Regions from separate parts of the Alkalihalobacillus sp. MEB130 genome, predicted to be linked through region 2. Evidence: a T-box and tRNA genes for the amino acid it is inferred to sense, from the RefSeq annotation. Region 2 holds a T-box; the other holds one or more tRNA genes.
The links. The T-box of region 2 lies ahead of pheS (phenylalanine--tRNA ligase subunit alpha). A T-box ahead of a tRNA ligase gene usually reads a tRNA of that ligase, here a tRNA-Phe.

Region 1: it encodes a tRNA-Phe, which carries the amino acid that the T-box ahead of pheS (phenylalanine--tRNA ligase subunit alpha) is inferred to sense. The anticodon was not compared.

What each region holds. Positions count from the first base shown of each region.
Region 1 is NZ_JAOANA010000032.1:11,976-23,035, reverse strand. It holds gene rpsF (30S ribosomal protein S6) at 669-956, shown strand; gene ssb (single-stranded DNA-binding protein) at 984-1,493, shown strand; gene rpsR (30S ribosomal protein S18) at 1,563-1,796, shown strand; gene N0O92_RS21800 (YybS family protein) at 1,985-2,920, shown strand; gene N0O92_RS21795 (DHH family phosphoesterase) at 2,932-4,896, shown strand; gene rplI (50S ribosomal protein L9) at 4,898-5,344, shown strand; gene dnaB (replicative DNA helicase) at 5,432-6,796, shown strand; gene N0O92_RS21780 (adenylosuccinate synthase) at 7,071-8,357, shown strand; tRNA gene N0O92_RS21775 (tRNA-Lys) at 9,155-9,230, shown strand; tRNA gene N0O92_RS21770 (tRNA-Glu) at 9,246-9,320, shown strand; tRNA gene N0O92_RS21765 (tRNA-Asp) at 9,340-9,416, shown strand; tRNA gene N0O92_RS21760 (tRNA-Phe) at 9,441-9,516, shown strand; tRNA gene N0O92_RS21755 (tRNA-Thr) at 9,522-9,594, shown strand; gene N0O92_RS21750 (peptidoglycan DD-metalloendopeptidase family protein) at 9,805-11,060, shown strand, end outside.
Region 2 is NZ_JAOANA010000003.1:143,870-154,929, reverse strand. It holds gene polX (DNA polymerase/3'-5' exonuclease PolX) at 1-1,096, opposite strand, end outside; gene N0O92_RS04335 (CvpA family protein) at 1,233-1,772, opposite strand; gene zapA (cell division protein ZapA) at 1,774-2,049, opposite strand; gene pheT (phenylalanine--tRNA ligase subunit beta) at 2,280-4,706, opposite strand; gene pheS (phenylalanine--tRNA ligase subunit alpha) at 4,719-5,753, opposite strand; T-box leader at 5,832-6,060, opposite strand; gene N0O92_RS04315 (TrmH family RNA methyltransferase) at 6,121-6,876, opposite strand; gene sspI (small acid-soluble spore protein SspI) at 7,001-7,207, shown strand; gene N0O92_RS04305 (M42 family metallopeptidase) at 7,318-8,403, opposite strand; gene N0O92_RS04300 (dUTP diphosphatase) at 8,474-8,965, opposite strand; gene N0O92_RS04295 (sigma-w pathway protein ysdB) at 9,120-9,500, shown strand; gene N0O92_RS04290 (TVP38/TMEM64 family protein) at 9,555-10,130, opposite strand; gene N0O92_RS04285 (DUF1294 domain-containing protein) at 10,153-10,422, opposite strand; gene rplT (50S ribosomal protein L20) at 10,549-10,908, opposite strand; gene rpmI (50S ribosomal protein L35) at 10,944-11,060, opposite strand, start outside.

The DNA.
Region 1 (11,060 bases), on a different contig from region 2:
GTATGATTCCTGAAACGGAGTAGAGAGGTGAGTTCGGGAAAAGAAGAGCGAGTATGATTCCTGAAACGGAGTAGAGAGGTGAGTTCGGGAAACGAAGAGCGAGTATGATTCCTGAAAATGAGTAGAGAGGTGAGTTCGGGAAACGAAGAGCGAGTATGATTCCTGAAAATGAGTAGAGGGGTGAGTTCGGGAAACGAAGAGCGAGTATGATTCCTGAAACGGAGTAGAGGAGTGAGTTCGGGAAACAAAGAGCGAGTATGATTCCCGAAACGGAGTAGAGAGGTGATTTCGGGAAACAAAGAGCGAGTATGATTCCCGAAACGGAGTAGAGAGGTGAGTTCGGGAAACGAAGAGCGAGTATGATTCCCGAAACGGAGTAGAGGGGTGAGTTTGGGAAACGAAGAGCGAGTATGATTCCTGAAACTGAGCAGAGAGGTGAGTTCAGGAATCAAAGGACCTTCACTTGCAACACTTACAAAACTCGTCGCTACTAGTTTCGACTGTATCAAACATTTTTTGTGACAAAATGTAACATCCATTTAAAAACAACTTGCAGTGGGAAATTCAGTCTGTTATAATCTACTAATGCGAGTGCAATGACTCAATTGTTTGAGTTGATGCTCCTTGCTCCGATATGGAGCCGCTAGACCAAAAGGAGGTGGACCGGAATGCGTAAGTACGAAATTATGTACATCATCGCTCCAAACCTAGAAGAAGCAGCTACTAAAGAAGTTATTGAGCGTTTTAACAACGTTTTAACTACAAATGGTGCTGAAGTTGAACAGGTTAAAGAGATGGGTAAGCGTCGTTTAGCATATGAAATCAACGATTTTCGTGAAGGTTTCTACGTATTGTTAAATGTACAAGCTAACTCAGAAGCGATTGCAGAATTCAACCGTCTTATTAAGATCAACGATAACGTTATTCGTGTTCTTATTACAAAAGACGAAGAATAATTTAAAGATGAAGTGGGAGGGGTTCGAATGCTGAACCGAGTCGTACTAGTGGGGCGTTTAACACGCGACCCAGAACTACGGTATACACCAAATGGAGTAGCAGTTGCTAACTTTACATTGGCAGTAAATCGTCCATTTTCTAATCAACAAGGTGAGCGCGAAGCAGATTTTATCAACTGTGTCATTTGGCGCAAACAAGCAGAAAATGTTGCTAACTATTTGAAAAAAGGTAGTTTAGCAGGTGTAGATGGCCGAATCCAAACACGTAGCTATGACAACAATGAAGGAAAACGTGTTTTCATCACAGAAGTTATGGCAGAAAGTGTTCAATTCCTTGAGCCGCGTGGAGCTAGTTCTAACTCTAATCAAGGACAAGGAAATGATTACTATGGTGGTGGATCAGGTCCTAGTGGGAATGACTTTGGTAGGCAGCAGCAGAACAATAATCAAAACCGTTCATCTGGTGGATTTAATGATGATCCATTTGCAAATGACGGGAAGCCGATTGATATATCGGATGACGATTTGCCGTTCTAACGTCCTCTCTTACTATTGGTAGAACTATAATAGGTATGATAAATAATAATTTGAAAGGAGTGCTGTGTAATGGCTCGTCGTGGTCGTCCAAAGCGTCGTAAAGTTTGTTTCTTCACTGTAAACAAAATTACAAAAATCGATTACAAAGATACAGATCTTCTAAAACGTTTCATTTCTGAGCGTGGTAAAATCTTACCTCGTCGTGTAACTGGAACTTCAGCGAAGTATCAACGTCAATTAACGATTGCAATCAAGCGTTCTCGTCAAATCGCTTTATTGCCTTATGTTAACGATGTAAACTAATTAGCTTAAAAAGCATGACAGATTAAGACTCTGTCATGCTTTTTTTCTTGAAAAAGAGCTGATTTCTCATAAGGGAACACCTGAGGGGAGACGGCGCTTTAATTTTAAGAATAAGTACGATAAAATAGATCAAGGACAACCGTTTTTTTATAAGTGGATGTTTTTAGCTTTGAAGACGAGGTGTGTGTATGAAAAACACAAGAACGTTAACAGAAGGTGCATTACTTGCCTCTGTATTTGCAATACTTTTAGCAATCACTACGTATGTTCCGCTTTTGGGAATGATTACGGCCTGGGCTTTGCCGCTGCCATTTGTCATTTATACGTATCGCAGAGGATTAAGACCTGGGATTATGCTTTGGGTTGTATCATTTTTTCTAGCTTTTGTTATAGGTGGCTTAGTCACGGTTCCTTCTGCCTTTATATTCGGAAGTGGGGGGATTGTGGTCGGTGAGCTTTACCGTCGTAAGTTGTCGGGATTTGGTGTATTAATTGGTGCTGGTTTGGTTTATACAGCTAATATGCTCCTGGCTTTTTTAGGTCTTATTCTCGTTTTTGGGGAAAATCCTATGCAACTGGCAGCCGAGTTAATGAGAGAGCAAATCGATGCAGCACAGTCGACACTAGGAGGGTTTGCTCAAAATCCGGAACAACTTGAACAGATGTATGAAGTGATTCATACTCTTGTTTACTTGGCACCTGTTATGATTGTAGGAGTTGGGGTTACTCTTGCTCTGTTAACAAAGGTTCTTAGTTACTATTTATTAAAACGATTGGGTCATGAGGTTCATTCGTTACCTCCTTTTCGAGAGTGGAGGTTCCCAAGATCTTTTCTTTGGTATTATTTGATCGTGATGATTCTTGCGATGGTTGGTGCTGAAGAAGGAACCATGATGTTTTTAATTATTTGGAATTTATTCCCATTGCTTGAAGTAATTATTGCTGTACAAGGATTTGCGGTTATCTTTTATTATTTTTATAAGAAAAAGGTTACGGCCGTTGTTCCCATTATTATTCTTGTGGCAGGGGTTTTGCTTCCACCGTTACTATATATCATTCGAATTATTGGAATTATTGACTTAGGCTTTGATTTACGAAAGCGTATTTCTGGCCAGGAAAAATAGGAGCTGACAATATGCCAAAGTTTTTACTGAAACGGTGGCACGGCTACCATATGGTAACTCTTTTCGTCGCTGCATTTATATTTATCAGTTTGTTAACTTGGTATCAATGGCAAATTGGGATTATAGGTTTTTTAGTTCTTGGTGCCATTGGTATTTATGCCGTGCAAGCGAGAATCTATTTTGAACGTGATTTAGAAGAGTATATCCTCACTCTTTCCTATCGCGTTTCAAAAGCAGGTGAAGATGCAGTTACAAAGATGCCTTTAGGGATTTTGCTTTATAATGAAGAGAGGAAAATTCAATGGGCAAACCCCTATGTTTCTTCCGTCATCTCGAGTGATGTAGTTGGGAAGCAACTTGATGAAGTAAGTGATGCTCTTCAAGAGTTACTTGAAGAAGAAATTAAAGAAGATACGATTAAGTTGGGTGAATTGATTTTCCATGTATCAATTGAACCCGATGAACGTCTCATTTATTTTCTAGATGTAACTGAACGGGAGGAAATGAAGGAGCGCTTTGAGGAAACTCAAACGGTTGTAGCGTTTATTTTTCTCGATAATTATGATGAGGTTACGCAAGCAATGGAAGATCAAGTTCGAAGTCGCTTAATGAGTCAAGTGACCGTAACTCTGAACAACTGGGCAAATGATAATCAAATCTTTTTACGTCGAACGGCATCCGATCGGTTTATAGCTGTCATGAATGTGAAGGCATTAACCGCTATAGAAAAAAATAGATTTGATATTCTTGATCAAATTCGTGAGCTGACTGGAAAAGAGAAAGTGCCTATTACGTTAAGTATTGGAGTCGGAACGGGGGAAGAATCGTTACGAGAATTAGGATTGTTAGCTCAATCTAGTTTAGACTTAGCATTGGGACGTGGCGGAGACCAAGTGGCCATTAAGAGAAAGAACGGAAAAGTAACGTTTTACGGCGGTAAGTCAAATGCTCTTGAAAAACGAACAAGAGTGAGGGCTCGAGTCATTTCTCATGCGTTGCGTGACTTCGTTTTAGAAAGTGAACAAGTATTTATTATGGGTCATAAAAACCCGGATATGGATGCAATTGGAGCAGCTATAGGTGTACAAAAGATTGCTGATGTGAACGAGACAGAAGGATTTATTATCCTTGACCACAATGACATTAACCATGATGTTCAAAAGCTTATGGAGGAAGTCGGCGATCATGATGATTTATGGTCAAAGTTTATTACTCCAGCTGAGGCATTAGAACAAGTAACACCAGATACTTTGTTAATTGTCGTTGACACGCATAAGCCATCACTTGTTATGGAGCCAGCTTTGCTTGATAAAGTGGAACGAATCATTGTTCTTGACCACCATCGCCGTGGTGAGGAATTTATCGCAGATCCTGTCCTTGTGTATATGGAGCCGTATGCTTCCTCGACAGCAGAGTTGGTCACGGAGCTTTTAGAATATCAACCAAAAAAATTACGCATGGACCGCTTAGAAGCGACAGCCTTGTTAGCGGGGATTATTGTCGATACGAAAAGTTTTGCTGTTCGTACCGGCGCTAGGACATTTGACGCTGCATCATTTTTGCGTTCAAATGGGGCTGACACCGCTCTTGTGCAAACTTTACTAAAAGAAGACTTAGAACATTATATAAAACGTTCGAAACTAGTAGAAAGTGCCGAATATTACCGAAAAGGGCTTGCGATTGCAACGGCTGGTGAAGAAGAAACATATAGCCAGATTATTATTGCTCAAGCAGCAGATACACTTTTAAACATGAGAGATATTGTCGCTTCTTTTGTCATCTCCAAACGAAAAGATGGCGTCATTAGCATTAGTGCTCGTTCTTTAGGAGATGTGAATGTTCAGCTGATTATGGAACGACTGGATGGTGGGGGTCATTTATCAAATGCAGCCACTCAACTAGAAAATGTTACTATTGGAGAGGCAAAAGAGCAGTTGCAACAAGCGATTGATGATTACTTAGAAGGGGGAAAATAAGATGAAAGTTATCTTTTTAGCAGATGTTAAAGGAAAAGGGAAAAAAGGAGAAACAAAAAACGTATCAGAAGGATACGCACGAAACTACTTACTCCCGAATCAACTTGCAGTAGAAGCTACACAAGGAAACTTAAAAAACCTTGAAGCTCAAAAGAAAAGTCAACAGAAAAAAGCAGATGAAGAGCTTGAAGAAGCGAAAGCATATAAAGAAGAGCTTGAAGCATTAACGATTGAAATTAAAGCGAAGTCTGGCGAGGGTGGCCGTTTGTTTGGTGCAATTTCGACAAAACAAATTGCTGAAACATTAAAGAAAATGAAAAAGAAAGTGGACAAGCGTAAAATTATGCTAGACGATCCGATTCGTGCTCTAGGATATACAAATGTTCCGATTAAAATTCATCCAGAAGTAATTGCTACGGTGAAAGTGCATGTTGTAGAAGAGAAATAAGAGAAGTAGTTTGAGGGTGTTCCGAATCATTTTGGACACCCTCTAAGCTATGAGAAATACTAGTCAATATGTGAGAGGAGAGAGAGCATGAGTGACTTGTTTGCAGATCGTACACCACCACAGAATATTGAAGCCGAGCAAGCAGTCTTAGGTGCTATTTTCTTAGCGGATGAAGCATTAGTGACAGCTTCGGAACGTTTATTGCCTGATGATTTTTACCGTGCTTCTCATCAGCGAGTGTATCAAGTGATGCTTGACTTGGCAGAAAAAGGAGAACCAGTTGATTTAGTTACCGTTACTTCTGAACTGCAGAATCATAAATGGCTTGAAGAAATAGGTGGAGTCGCGTATTTAAGTGATTTAGCTAATGCAGTTCCAACAGCTGCCAATGTTGATTATTATAGTAGAATTGTCGAAGAAAAATCGGTTTTACGCAGGTTAATTAAAGTGGCGACCAATATCGCTGCAGATGGATATGCAAGTGAAGAAGAAGTCGATACGATCTTAACGGAAGCGGAAAAAACCATTTTAGATGTATCGCAACGAAAAAATACGAGTGCGTTCATTTCGATTAAGGACGTGTTAATTGAGACGTACGACAAAATTGAAGAATTGCAAAATCAAACGGGTGAGATAACAGGAATTCCAACAGGGTTCGTGGAACTCGACCGGATGACAGCAGGATTTCAGCGCAATGATTTAATTATTGTTGCTGCTCGTCCGTCGGTTGGTAAAACCGCATTTGCTCTTAACATTTCTCAAAATGTCGCAACAAGAGCTGGCGAGAATGTCGCTATCTTCAGTTTGGAGATGGGTGCGAGTCAGCTTGTGCAACGTATGCTTTGTGCGGAGGGCAATATTGATGCACAACGAATGAGAACAGGAGCACTGAACTCTGAAGATTGGCAGAAGCTTACGATGGCGATGGGAAGCCTAGCAAAAGCAGGAATTTACATTGATGATACTCCTGGGGTCAAAGTTAACGATATTCGCGCAAAATGCCGGAGGCTGAAGCAGGAGCATGGTCTTGGGATGATCATGATCGATTACTTGCAATTGATCCAAGGAAACGGAAAATCAGGAGAGAACCGTCAACAAGAAGTATCAGAAATCTCTCGTACACTAAAACAAATTGCGCGTGAGCTTGAAGTACCAGTTATTGCTCTTTCGCAGCTTTCCCGTGGAGTTGAATCGCGTCAAGATAAACGACCAATGATGTCAGATATTCGTGAATCGGGAAGTATCGAGCAAGATGCCGATATTGTTGCCTTTTTGTATCGTGATGATTACTATGACAAGGAAACAGAAAATCAAAACATTATTGAAATTATTATTGCGAAGCAACGTAACGGCCCAGTTGGAACGGTCGAACTTGCCTTTGTAAAGGAATATAATAAGTTCGTAAACTTAGAAAGACGACATGATGAAAGCAATATGCCTCCAGGAGCCTAATAATTGAAAGTGCTAATCTAAAAGATTGGTGCTTTTTCTTTTTGATGGACTGTTATTATTTCTTTAAGGAAGTCATTTTGTCGTTAATAATAATAGGGCAAACCGTTTACATGTTTTGTAATGTTTAACCAAGGCGAACAAATAAATAAAAACTTATTTTGAACGTTCGTGTTTCGCATTGACGCATGTTTTCTGAGTTGGTATACTTATGATTGGCTTTGGAAATAGTTAAAATAATTAAGTAGATACAGTAGTGAAGGTGGAGGTGCATCACATGTCATCAGTTGTTGTTGTAGGTACACAGTGGGGCGACGAAGGAAAAGGAAAGATTACAGATTATCTTTCAGAGAAAGCGGAAGTGGTTGCTCGTTACCAAGGTGGTAATAACGCAGGACATACGATTGTTTTCGGTGGAACGAAATACAAACTTCATTTAATTCCATCAGGGATTTTTTATAAAGATAAAAGTTGTGTAATTGGAAATGGTATGGTAATTGATCCGAAAGCACTTGTAGAAGAGTTAGCTTATTTACATGAGCGTAATGTCGATACAAGCAATTTACGCATTAGTAACCGTGCTCACGTTATTCTTCCATATCATCTTAAGCTTGATATCGTTGAAGAAGAACGCAAAGGTGCAAATAAAATTGGTACAACGAAAAAAGGCATTGGTCCTGCTTACATGGACAAGGCTGCTCGTATTGGAATTCGTATTGCTGATTTGCTTGATAAAGAAGTGTTTGAAGAGAAATTAGTTCGTAATTTAGAAGAGAAAAATAGAATGTTTGAAAAGTACTATGAAGTAGAAGGTTTTACGAAAGAAGAAATCTTAGAAGAGTACTTTGAATATGGTCAACAAGTTGCTCAATACGTTTGTGACACATCTGTTGTTTTAAATGATGCTCTAGATGAAGGTCGTCGCGTGTTATTTGAAGGTGCACAAGGGGTTATGCTTGATATTGACCAAGGTACATACCCATTTGTTACATCATCTAACCCAATTGCGGGTGGAGTAACAATTGGTTCTGGTGTAGGGCCATCAAAAATTAATCATGTTGTAGGTGTTTCTAAAGCATACACAACACGTGTTGGTGATGGACCTTTCCCAACTGAATTACATGATGAAATTGGTGACACAATTCGTGAAGTAGGTAATGAGTATGGTACAACTACAGGTCGTCCACGCCGTGTAGGTTGGTTTGATAGTGTGGTTGTCCGTCACGCTCGTCGTGTAAGTGGAATCACGGATCTATCATTGAACTCTATCGATGTATTAACGGGCATCAAAACGCTTAAAATTTGTACAGCTTATAAATACCGTGGTGAAGTAATTGAAGAGTTCCCTGCAAGCTTGAAAGTCCTTGCAGAGTGTGAGCCTGTATACGAAGAGCTTCCAGGTTGGGAAGAAGACATTACAGGAGTGAAAACACTAAATGAACTTCCAGCAAACGCTCGCCACTACATCGAGCGCGTATCACAATTAACAGGAATCCCATTAACCGTCTTCTCAGTAGGACCAGACCGTAACCAAACAAACATGGTACGAGGAGTCTTTGCATAGGTTTTTAATAAAAAGGGCGAACTTCCCTTTTTATTAAAAACCGAAGCGGTGTGTGGAGTCGCTGCCATGTTTTAAGCCTTTTATGAGTGGGTTTCTCATAAAAGGCGCGCAGCGAACGGAGCCACCGCAACCATGTTCGCACTGTTTAAGGCAAAAGGGCGAACTTCCCTTTTTATTAAAAACCGAAGCGGTGTGTGGAGTCGCTGCCATGTTTTAAGCCTTTTATGAGTGGGTTTCTCATAAAAGGCGCGCAGCGAACGGAGCCACCGCAACCATGTTCGCACTGTTTAAGGCAAAAGGGCGAACTTCCCTTTTTATTAAAAACCGAAGCGGTGTGTGGAGTCGCTGCCATGTTTTAAGCCTTTTATGAGTGGGTTTCTTATAAAAGGCGCGCAGCGAACGGAGCCACCGCAACCATGTTCGCACTGTTTAAGGCAAAAGGGCGAACTTCCCTTTATTGAATCAACGAATGCAATAGCAAATTGCATTCGTTGATTTATCCTAATAAGCTGTCAGAAGCTTCAACAGAAAAAAATAAAACTTTTTTTCAAAAACACTTGCACATAAAAAAATGCTATGGTATTATAAATCTTGTCGCTGAGAGATAAGACAAGCGATAACAACAGTAACACAGCAAGAGCCATTAGCTCAGTTACGAGCTATGCTACTTGATTTGCTACGAGTTGTTCCGACACATCCTACTTCAAAGCATTACTAGAAGAGGAAAGAACAGGTAAGGCTACGAAGCAATTCATCGTCCGAAACGACATGAATAAACTTCTTTGAAATAACAGCAAGAGCCATTAGCTCAGTTGGTAGAGCATCTGACTTTTAATCAGAGGGTCGAAGGTTCGAGTCCTTCATGGCTCACCACTTTTATTAAAAAGTGGCCCGTTGGTCAAGCGGTTAAGACACCGCCCTTTCACGGCGGTAACACGGGTTCGAATCCCGTACGGGTCACCATTTTCATTAAATAAGTTTTGGTCCGGTAGTTCAGTTGGTTAGAATGCCTGCCTGTCACGCAGGAGGTCGCGGGTTCGAGTCCCGTCCGGACCGCCATTTTTAACTTCATATTTATGTAGTGGCTCAGTAGCTCAGTCGGTAGAGCAATGGACTGAAAATCCATGTGTCGGCGGTTCGATTCCGTCCTGAGCCACCATTTTTGCCGGCCTAGCTCAATTGGTAGAGCAACTGACTTGTAATCAGTAGGTTGGGGGTTCAAGTCCTCTGGCCGGCACTTTAATCCGTGTGGAATTTTCCATGCGGATTTTATTTGTGTTTCGACAAAAATCCCTAATATATCCAGGAATATTACAATCTATTTTCAATTTGGTTTTGTGGCACCAAACATAGCAGATTATGCTAGAATAAGAAAGGTTGACGAATTTTGTCTAAAATTCTTTTTAATTATACATATATCTAGGTTTTAGAGTAGCAGGAGGAAAACATGGTTCCAAATAAGAAACAACAACTATTTTTCTATTTACCCCCATACATGGTCATTCAAACATTTATCATAGCATTATTTTGTTTGTTCGTTTTTGTTACTTTTTCAAGCACGATACAAGCAGATGAGGAATCTGTTCACACTATCTATCATGTGTATGTAGATGATCAGCATGTAGGTGTAGTCATAGATGATGAGCCTGTATATGAATATATTGAACAAGTAGAGAAAGAATATGAAGAAACATATCCTACTCTCTCTTTTGCTATTGGTGAGAGTGTTCGAGTTATTCCTGAGATGGTGTTTAGTAAAGCTATCGAAGATGAAGATGTAATAACAGAGCTAGAAAATGAGATGGTAGTTCAAGCAGAAGCGGTTGCTTTACTAGTTAATGATAAGCCGGTTGTTTATTTATCTAATCTTGAAGAAGCTGAAAAAGCTCTACAATTGCTAATCACTCAATATATAGATGAAGAACAGTATGAGCAGTTTCAAGCTGAGGATGGCGATGATCCTCAAGTTATGGTTGGAGAGAAGATTATTACCGATGTAGTTCTGACAGAAGAGGTTACAGAGGAAGAAATGCTAGCTGCTCCAGATGAGATTCTGTCGGTTAAGGATGCGGTGAAAAAGATTAATCAAGGCGTGTTAGAAGAACAGGCATATACAGTACAACAAGGTGATGTATTAGGAACGATTGCACAAGACCATAATCTATCAACCTCTCAATTATTAGAGTTAAATAGTGAGTTAGATTCAGATAGCATCATTCGAGAAGGGGATGAGCTGACAGTAACAGCTTACGAGCCGTTAGTAGAAGTTGTCTCTACTCATATTACTATGGTAGAGGAAGAGATTCCTTTTGAAACGGAAGTAATAGAGGATTCTTCGATGTTTAAAGGAGATCAAAAGGTGACCCAAGAAGGAAAAAATGGGAAGCAGTTACTAGAGTATGAAATTACAGAGCAAAATGGTCAAATCATCAAACGTAAAGTTCTTTCAGAAGAAATAACAGAAGAGCCGGTAAAAAAAGTGATTACTAAAGGAACAAAGGTTATTCCTTCACGTGGATCAGGCACACTTGGTTGGCCAGCTGTTGGTGGATATATCTCAAGCTATCAAGGAAATCGTTGGGGTAGATTTCATCGCGGAATTGATATTGCTAGGCCTAGTAACTACAATATTTTGGCAGCAGACAATGGCACGGTGACGTTCGCTGGTAGTCAAGGCGGGTACGGAAACTTAGTTAGAATTAA
Region 2 (11,060 bases):
TTGCTCTAGCAGCTTCGACCATTTCTTCGATGGAATGAGCGCCATCACTCCATGTCGTATGCATGTGTAAGTCACTTCGAATTTGTTGGTCCGATACATACACCTGTAAAGAACTGGTTTCATCTGCTTTTTCCACTTCACCCTGATCTTCTCTTGCTTCAGCAGGAATAAACGCCAGATTAAAATGAGCAAAAAACTCTTCTTCCGTATCAAATGTTTTCACTTCACCTGTCTCTAAGTCTTCAACTCCATACTCACTTATACGCTCGCCACGTTTTTTGGCTAACTGACGCATTTTCACATTATGATCTTTTGATCCTGTAAAGTGATGGAGAGTGGTTGCAAATTCTTCAGGAAGTACGAGTCTAAAATCAACAGAAATGGGGAATTCTCCGGTAATTTCAACAGAAACTTTCGTATCACCACTTGCAATGACTTTGCTTATATCTTCTAAGTCTAAAAGACCAGCCTTTACTTTTTCCGGTTCTGTTGTAGCAATAATAAAATCTAAGTCTTTCACGGTCTCCCGTAACCTACGCAAACTTCCTGCCCTTGAGAAGCGTTGTACCCCGTCCATCTCCATAAGCGCATGCTCAATAGACTGAGCAATCGGTAACACAAGTGGTAGAGCTAACCGCTCTGGCCTAGTGCTCGCTTCTTCAATAGCAAGCAATATTTTTTCCTCCGTTTTCTTTCCGAAGCCAGCAAGTTGTTGTACTCTTTTTTCTTCACACATTTGCTTGAGCGTATTGATACAAACAACATTTAATTCTTTGTATAGTTTTCCGATCTTCTTGCCTCCTAATCCAGGAAGCTTTAAAAGAGGCAAAAGACCTGAAGGCACTTCTTCTTGGAGCTGAGTCAGTAAAGAACACGCCCCTGTTTGTTTTAGTTCAAGAATGACTTCTGCTGTTCCTTTGCCAATGCCATTCAAAGATGCAGGATTATCAATTTCTTCTAACGTCCGTTCATCAGACTCTAATGCCAATGCAGCTTTGCGATAAGCAGATATTTTAAAAGGGTTGTCTCCTTTGATTTCTAAATACGTAGCGATTGTTTCCAAAAAACCTATAACATCTTTCTTGTTCATCTTCATCGTCCCTTTCTTTCTATCCATCATACCGATAGTTGGTAGGCAAAATCAACGCATGTACTCAAGCGAAAAAGAGAGCATCCACCAAGGTCATTCGATCCCTTTACTAGATACCCTCTTTCTTCATCTATTCTGTTTTCTAAATTTGATTATTTATCCAAAGATCCTTGATCCAATCAGATAAGAATGGAGTATGGTTAAGCATGAGTTGAACCACAATCGAACGTTGCATCAAGTCTTGAACAACCTCAATTGGAAGTAGTGCAACGACAATTAGTATAATAAACAAAATAAGGTAGGTTTCTAAAAAGCAAAGAATTCCACCAAGTAAATGATTGATAGATCGTAGAATTGGCAAGTGTGCAAGAAAATCCAACATCGATCCTAATAAATGTAAAACGATCTTCGTTCCAAAAAAGAGAATAGCAAAGGCAATCCCTGAATAGTAGACACTTTCTGCATCAAATGTATTAATAATCATACCAACCGTACTGTCTGAAGAAAACTGTGGATATGGAACCCATAGACGAATGTATGTGGCAAATTCCCCAAAATATGTATAGGCTACAACAATAGCCACGATAAAGCTAATTAGATGAATGATTTGGAGAATAAAGCCTCTTCTTCTACCAATGAAAAAACTACAAAATAAGATAAATAGAATGAGAAAGCTTAGCATGTTAATCGTCTCCTGTCGATCGATCTTCGTTGACTTTTTCGTTTAACATTTCATTTTCCTTTTTCAATTTCATATAATCATCCACAATGTTTACAGCCGTTAATACTGCTAAACGAGTGGTATCAAGATAAGGGTTCATTTTTTTTATTTCCCTCATTTTCTGATCCACTATATGGGCGACATCTTTTACATAGTTCGGAGGCTCTTCACCGACGACTGTGTACTGTTGACCATATATTGAAACAGTGATCCGTTGCTTACCTTTTTGCTTTGCCACGGAATAAGCCTCCTATCTACAAGTCAAATGCAATGTTGAATAATCCATAAAAATACCATCTTCTATCATACCATGAAGGTACATTTAAAGAAATACAGTGATACAAAAAAATAGCAAGGTTTCGGCAAATTTCTTCTATTTCCATACGTATTATGGCATTTCTTACAATATTCCTCTTCTATCCTATAAAAAAGGTTGCCTGAGTCCTTCAACTCAGGCAACCTGTTCATTTATCCTCTTAGTGTAGCTCCAACATGTTCTTCTAGCATTTTCAACACTTCATTATGAGCTTCGGTTACTTCTTCATCCGTTAACGTTCGCTCTGGATCAAGATAAGTTAAGGAGAACGCAAGAGATTTCTTTCCTTCTTCCATATGTTCACCTTCATACAAATCAAAGACACGAACGTGCTTTAACAATTCTCCTCCAGCCCAACGAATGACAGCCTCCACTTCTCCAGCAGAACGATGAGTATCAACGACAAGCGCAATGTCACGAACCATGGCTGGATAGCGTGGCAATGATTGATAAACGACTGATGTCGTATCATGCGTAAGCAACGAACTAAGTTCAAGCTCATATACATACGTTTCCTTAATCCCAACTTCTTTCTGGACAACTGGATGAACTTGTCCAACAAAACCAATTTCTTTTCCATCAAGTTTCACAAGAGCCGTTCTACCAGGATGCAAATCAGGTAACGTAGCTTGCTCAAACACAACTTGTCCCTCTACACCTAATTCGCTAAACAATTCTTCAAGAATCCCTTTGACAACAAAGAAATCAACGGCCTTTTTCTCGCCTTGCCAGCTATGCTCATGCCATAAACCCGTTAACGCACCAGCAACCATTTCGCGTTCCGTTGGTTGCTTTGTTAATGTTTCTTCATCCGTTAAGAATATCGAACCAATTTCAAAGACATGTACATTAGGATTTTTACGGTTATTGTTGTAACTTAGTACATCAAACAAGTGTGGAATTAAGCTCGTACGCATCGTACTGCGATCTTCACTCATCGGCATCGCTAAACGAACCGGTGATGTTTGGTTTGTTTCAAACGCAAATCCTTTTGCTTTTTCCGGACTTGTTAACGAGTACGTAATCACTTGAGACAAGCCTGAACGTTCTAATACTCGACGAACGTGTCGTCTCTTTTTTTGATAATCCGTTAATGCCCCTTGAGTCGTTGCACCGACAGGAAGTGTTGTTGGAATATGATCATAGCCATACAATCTTGCTACTTCTTCCATCAAGTCCTCCTCAATTTGGATATCCGCACGGCGAGACGGAATGGTAACATGCAACACTTGACCATCTTGCTCAAACGTAAACCCTAAACGTGACATGAACGAAGCGGCTTCTTCTAATGTCACATTCATTCCAAGACGATTGTTAACTCGTTCTAAATCAAGACGAACGGTTGCCATTTCATACGATAATAAGTCTTTTTCAACAACACCAGAGACAATGGTGCCGCCAGTTAATTCAGCAATCAGAGCAGCAGCACGTCTTCCTGCAGCAAGGACGCGATCTTGGTCAACCCCTTTTTCATACCTTGTGCTCGCATCACTTCTTAATCCTAAATCACGAGAGGCTTTGCGAATGGTTGCCCCTTTAAAGTATGCGGCCTCTAACAGAACCGTTGTTGTTCCTTCATGTACTTCAGATGTTGCTCCACCCATAACCCCAGCAACAGCTACTGGTTCCTTGCCATTTGTAATAACTAAATGGTCATTAGATAAAGTGCGCTCTTGGTCATCTAACGTCACAATCGTTTCACCCTCATGAGCACGGCGAACAACGACTTCTTTAGAGCCAAAACGATCATAGTCAAATGCATGCAAAGGCTGACCATACTCAAGCAAAACGTAATTCGTTACGTCCACAACATTGCTTATCGGGCGAATTCCAGCAGCCATCAAACGGTTTTGTAACCAAAGCGGAGAAGTCCCGACTTTTACATCTTTAATTACAATAGCACCGTAGTAAGGGTTGTCCTCTTCCGCTTCCACCGTTACAGCGATGTAATCTGATGCTTCTTCCTCATTTGTGACGACATCAATCGTTGGAAGAGTCACTTCGCGTTCGTACAACGCACCAATCTCGTAAGCGACACCAAGCATATTTAAGCAATCTGAACGATTTGGTGTCAGATCTAATTCTAATACTTCATCATCTAGGTTTAAGGCTGCAAGTGCATCACTTCCCACTTCAACCTCATCACGGAAAACATAGATGCCTTCTGAGAACTCTTTTTGAACTAATTTGCTATCAATGCCAAGTTCTTGCAAGGAACAGATCATTCCTTGAGACACTTCTCCTCGTAGCTTCGCTTTTTTAATTTTAAAGTTTCCTGGTAGGACTGCTCCTACTTTTGCTACAGCAACATGTTGTCCTGCAGCTACATTTGGTGCACCACATACAATTTGGACAAGCTCTTCTTCACCTATATCCACTTGGCACACATTTAATTTATCGGCATTTGGGTGTTGCTCGCATTCTTTTACAAATCCAACAACGACTCCTTTAATACCTTTGTTTAATTCGTGAACAAAATCAATTTCAATTCCTCCACGAGTCATTTTCTCCGCAATGTCACGTGCAGATAAATCTTTCACATCAATATAATCTTGTAACCATTTATATGAGACTAACATTTCTTCTCCTCCTTACACCCGTTTGAATTGCGCTAGAAAACGTACATCATTTGTATAAAAATGACGAATATCATCAATATCATATTTTAGCATCGCTAAGCGTTCTACACCCATTCCGAATGCAAAGCCACTATATTTTGTTGAATCAAATCCACTCATTTCTAGTACTCGCGGATGAACCATTCCTGCACCAAGTACTTCAATCCAACCAGATTGCTTACAAACGCGGCACCCTTTGCCTCCACACATTCCACAAGATACATCCACTTCAACAGATGGCTCTGTAAATGGGAAGAAACTCGGACGCAAACGAATGTTGCGATCTTCTCCGAAAAATGATTTAGCAAATTGCTCAAGAACACCTTTCAAATCACTCATCCGTACGTTCTCGTCAACAAATAATCCTTCAATTTGCATAAATTGGTGTGAATGTGTCGCATCGTCATCATCGCGACGGAACACCTTTCCTGGACAGATAACTTTGACTGGACCTTTTCCTTTATGTAATTCCATTGTTCTAGCTTGAACAGGCGAAGTATGTGTACGAAGCAGTAATTCTTCTGTGAAATAAAAAGAATCTTGCATATCCCGAGCTGGGTGGTCTTTCGGAAGGTTTAACGCTTCAAAATTATAATAGTCTACTTCCACCTCAGGTCCTTCTGCAACCGAAAATCCAAGTCCTAAGAAGGCTTCTTCTACTTCTTCCACTACTTGTGTTAATGGATGAGTTGAACCAGATTTGACTGATCGTCCCGGTAATGTCACATCAATGCTTTCACTAGCTAATTGCTTTTCAATTGCCGCTTTTTCTAACTTTTCTTCTTTAAGCTCTACTTGCTCCTTGATTGCGTCTCGTACGTCGTTTGCCATTTGTCCAATAACAGGACGCTCTTCCGCTGTGAGCTTTCCCATTCCGCGTAAAACTTCTGTAATGGGTCCCTTCTTCCCTAAATAAGCAACTCTTACTTCTTGCAATGCTTTCACATCTTCAGCTGAAGCTACTTTCTCCAATGCTTCATCACGTAAAGCTTCTAAACGTTCACGCATCATATTTCCTCCTTTATTAGGTAGTAACTACCTCACTTTTTCAATAAAATTGCAAAATAAAAAGCCTTCGCTCCCGCAAAAAGGGACGAAGACTCGTGGTACCACCCTTATTAATGAAGAGTTATCCCCTTCATTATCTTCATTGCTGTAACGGTCGAAACCGGGATCACCTTCACAAGATTACTTGTGCTCCAGTGCCTGCTCCAGAGTGAATTCGGCTTCTCCTTCCATAAAAATGCTTGCAGTCTAAGGCATTCTCTCCCTGAATGGTGGGTAAAAGCGTACTACTCTCTTTCGTAGCATTTAAAATATTATTGATTAATATATTATAGTGAATAAAAATGGTTGATGCAAGCTTCTGTTACAATTACCCTTTTAAATAGTAAAGCAAAATTCCCGCTGCTACCGAAACATTTAGAGATTCTGCTTGTCCATAAATAGGAATGTAAATATTGTGATTGGTTTTTTGTAGCAAAGACTCTGATACTCCTTCACCTTCATTCCCCATAATAAGAGCAAATTGAGATTGAGGCTCAATCGCTGTGTATGAACTTGCCTCTTTAAGTGCCGTTCCAAACACAGGAATGGATGAATCGAGTAAACGATCAATCCACGTCTCTAAGTCTCCTTTAATGACGGGCAAATGAAAAATAGACCCCTGTGTTGCTCGAATTACTTTGCTATTAAAAACATCTACACTTCCCTCTCCAAGGATAATTCCTGTTAGCCCTGCAGCATCAGCCGTGCGAATCATCGTTCCTAAGTTGCCCGGATCTTGGATGCGGTCTAAGAGAAGATATTGCCCTGTAAGTTTGTCGACAGTAGGTTCTGTCGGAATAATACAAATAGCAGCAATTCCTTGAGGTGTTTGGGTTTCAGATAATTCTTTCATCACTTGTTCACTTACGACAATCACATCTTGGTCTTTCATGGATAAAGAAGAAGGCAAGATTATGTCTTCTATCATCAAAATGTACTCTACTGTCATTTCTGCTTTAATCGCTTCCTCTACAAGGTGAAACCCTTCCACGAGGAATCGACCAGATGTATCTCTACCTTTTTTCGTATGAAGCTTCTTCCAACGCTTGACGTGCTCATTTTTAACTGAATCAATTCGTTTCATTCTCTACTCCTTTAACGCTTGTATCTCATTTCATCCATTTTACCCATTTTTTTCGTCATAATCCAGTCCATGCTGATACATACTATAAATAGAATTTATTTCACCTTAAAAGGAGTGCTATACGATGAGCTTTAACTTACGTGGTGCAATCATGGCAAACATTAAAGGAAATTCTGAAGAAGAAGTTCAAGCTACCATTGTTGATGCTGTTCAACGTGGGGAAGAAAAGATGCTTCCAGGTCTTGGTGTCATGATGGAAGTGTTTTGGAACAATGCAAATGAGCAACAAAAAAATGAAGTTTGCCAACAAATTAGTCAAGGCTTACAATAAGTACTTGATCAGAAAAAAGGGTGCCTCAAGTCTAGCTTGAGGCACCCTTTTTCTATTTAATCAAACGTTTGTTTAAAAAATAAAAAAGGGAGAACCCCCCCTTTTTTTTTCTATGAGAACGTAATTTTCTCGACTGTTTCTTTATCCAGCTTTTTGATAACCTCAACAATAAGCTTCACAGCATTTTCATAATCATCACGGTGCAACATAGCCGCATGTGTATGAATATAACGGGTCGCTACTGTAATGGATAAAGCCGGTACTCCATTGGCCGTTAAATGAATCGCACCAGAATCTGTTCCTCCTCCAGCCATAGCATCAAATTGATAAGGGATGTTATGTTCATCGGCCGTATCTGTAACAAAATCACGCAATCCTTTATGAGAAATCATCGATGCATCATATAATACAATTTGTGGGCCTTCTCCCATTTTTGCTAATGCTTCTTTTTCCGTCACTCCTGGAGTATCACCAGCAATACCAACATCAACACCAAAACCAATATCAGGTTGGATTAAATGAGCTGACGTACGTGCACCGCGGAGCCCCACTTCTTCTTGAACCGTTCCGACACCATATACTGTATTCGGATGATCGACTCCTTGTAATCCACGTAAAACATCAATCGCGATCGCACACCCAATACGGTTATCCCATGCTTTTGCCATTAACAGCTTCTCATTTTTCATAACCGTAAACTCACAAACGGGAACAACAGAATCTCCTGGACGAATTCCAAATTCCATCGCTTCCTCTTTACTTGTTGCACCAATATCAATAAACATGTCTTTCTTATCTACTGGTTTCTTTCTTGCTTCCGGAGCCAAAATATGAGGCGGCTTTGATCCAATTACTCCAGGTACATTGCCTTTTCTTGTCATAACGGTTACGCGCTGAGCAAGCATGACTTGCTCCCACCAGCCACCTACTGTTTGAAAACGCAAAAACCCTTTATCATCAATGCTTGTCACCATAAAGCCAATCTCATCTAAGTGACCGGCAACCATAATTTTAGGTCCGTCTGCTTTTCCAGTCTTTTTAGCCACTAGACTCCCTAATTTATCGGTTGTTACTTCATCTGCAAAAGGAGTGATGTATTTCGTCATAACCTCACGTGCTTCTCGCTCGTTTCCAGGCACCCCATTTGCATCGGTTAAATCTTTTAACATTTGTAAACGCTCATCGAGATTTGCCATTATGTATTGCCTCCTTTGTATTCTTCCTTTTTCAGTATACCGAATTCAAATTCGCTACTCAAATAAATCATTAGTATCCAGAGTCTTGCCTTTCGTGATTCACCTTATTTTTATCTAAGTATGCTTGCTCAATTTCTTCATGAGAAAAACCAAGATGGTGCCCTAATAAGAAAAAGGCATCTACTAGTTCTTGATACGATTCCTTTGTTCGACTTTCCTCTACTTGATAAGCACGCTGTATGAGTGTTAGAAAAAGACTTGTTGTTTTCTCAGTAGAGACGTTCATTTCTTTCTTGATCTCAATTGAGGTCATACATAACGTTAGCCCTAACGTTAAAACAAAGTGCAGCCCATCTACATATTCTTCTAAAATAATGGAACGCTTTGAAGCAGGTTTCCGACTCCAATATTTAAAGGATTTTGTTTCATTAGCTAACTCACTCACCTCAACAATTAAAGCGAGCAGTTGTTCTTGAAATAAGTCTCTTTCAGCAAGTTGATGTTCGTCCACAATCCGATCATTAAGGTCTTTCTGTATCGCAAATAACACTTGAATATCCATAACCATTCCTCCCTCCTATATAATTATAACAATTTTTTTAAAAAACACGTAACCAATCATCGTTTCGTTCGTATTACAAGTAGAGCTTTACTTTTTTTCATTAGATGTGTCAAAATCAACTTACAGATACGTACCTCATTAAGGAGGAAACTTTATGGTCATTTTATTTCGTCTGCTGTTACTAGTAGCACTTGTCGTACTTGCTTATTCCGCTTTTAAATACTTATTCCACCCTCGTCGAAAGTTAGAACAAGCACATGATCGCAAGCAATTTTTCTTCTATGATGATGACAAAGACGTTCGGAAAAACTTTCTGATCACATACAAAGGAGTCATGTTCGAAGGCGAAAAATATCTAGGTACGACAGAACAATCATTTGAAATTGTCTCAATCTATGTTTGGGCAAAACAAACGGATCAATTAACTGGTTTAAGTAAAGAGGATTTCCAATTTATTGAAGATGATATTAAGTTACGTTACCCTGATGCCAAAATAGAATGGAAAAGTCCAATTAAGGAATTGTTACGTAATTAAAAAAATAATTCATAAGAAAAAGGTGAAGAGTATGTGCTCTTCACCTTTTTCTTATTATTGTTTAGATGTTTGAAAAAACTCATTCCATTTAATATTCGTCCGTTTTTTACGAAAAAATAAAAACAAGATAGCTAGAAACACCGCAAAAATGATCGTACCCGCTAATGGTAACTCATGAATCATATCGCCAAACGCCGTATACACAATAGCTGGCGGGATACTGACAAGTAGCGAGTATTTCGTATACTCTTTTACATTCTTCGTAGATTCAATCAAATACAAAGATATTAAATGAAAGTGAATAAATGGCATAAGTCTCATAATCATCATTTGCGCAACTGTTAACTGGTGCCGATCTTTTAAAAACTGTTTTTTTAAAGTTGTTAGCTTTGTTCGCAAACTAGGAAAAATATGAACAAGACCATAGAAGACAACGCTCACTGCTGTTAGTCCAACAATTGAATAAATCGAACCATAAAAGGTTCCAAATAAATAACCACCAATTAGACAAATAAGTAGAACTGGAATAAAAAACACTTGCCTAAAAACATGGAGTAAGACAAAGAATAGCGGAGCAAACCAACCACTTTGTTCGATAAATTGAAATGAACGTTCTAACAACTCCTCCATTTTCAGTCCCCCTCTCTCCAGTCTATGCCGACACTTGAAGTAAGATGAAGACAAGTACTATGATTTGGCTAAAAATGATGAGTGGAATTCCAATCATAAACGTCTTGTGTTTCGTTTTATGTCGGAATTGTTTCATCCCAATATAGGTCCCGACACTTCCTCCAAGGAGAGCAATCGACCATAGTGTTTTTTCGGGTACTCTTCTTTCGCGTTTTTTCGCTTTTGATTTGTCCAACCCCATTATAACAAAAGCTAGGAAGTTAACGACAATAAAATAGCTGAGAATCACCATGAATCCAGAACCTCGTTTCACTTAGCGTTGGAAATAGAGAAAGTACTCCTCCTTCTTTTCTCTTTCACAGCACGTTTTTTGGACAAAGAAAAAAAACGCGACTACTAGCCGCGCTTTTCACTATTCTTATGCATTAAGGCTTGCTTTTGCTTTTTCAGCAAGTTGTGCAAATGACTTTTCGTCAGTTACAGCTAATTCAGCAAGCATTTTACGATTTACATTAATATCAGCAAGCTTTAATCCGTGCATGAAACGGCTGTAAGAAAGACCATTCATACGAGCAGCTGCATTGATACGAGTAATCCATAGCTTACGGAAGTCACGTTTCTTGTTGCGACGGTCGCGGTAAGCGTATAGTAAAGACTTCATTACCTGTCCTTGCGCTGATTTAAATAATGTATGTTTAGAACCGTAATATCCTTTAGCTAACTTTAATACCTTCTTACGACGACGACGAGCGACATAACCGCCTTTTACTCTTGGCATCGAAGTTCCCTCCTTTTTCTAAAAAACGAAATCAATTATTTTTTGTACGTTAACATTTGACGAATACGTTTGAAGTCACCAGAATGAACCATTCCAGCTTTGCGTAGCTTACGCTTTTGCTTTTGTGACTTGTTACCGAATAAGTGACTAGT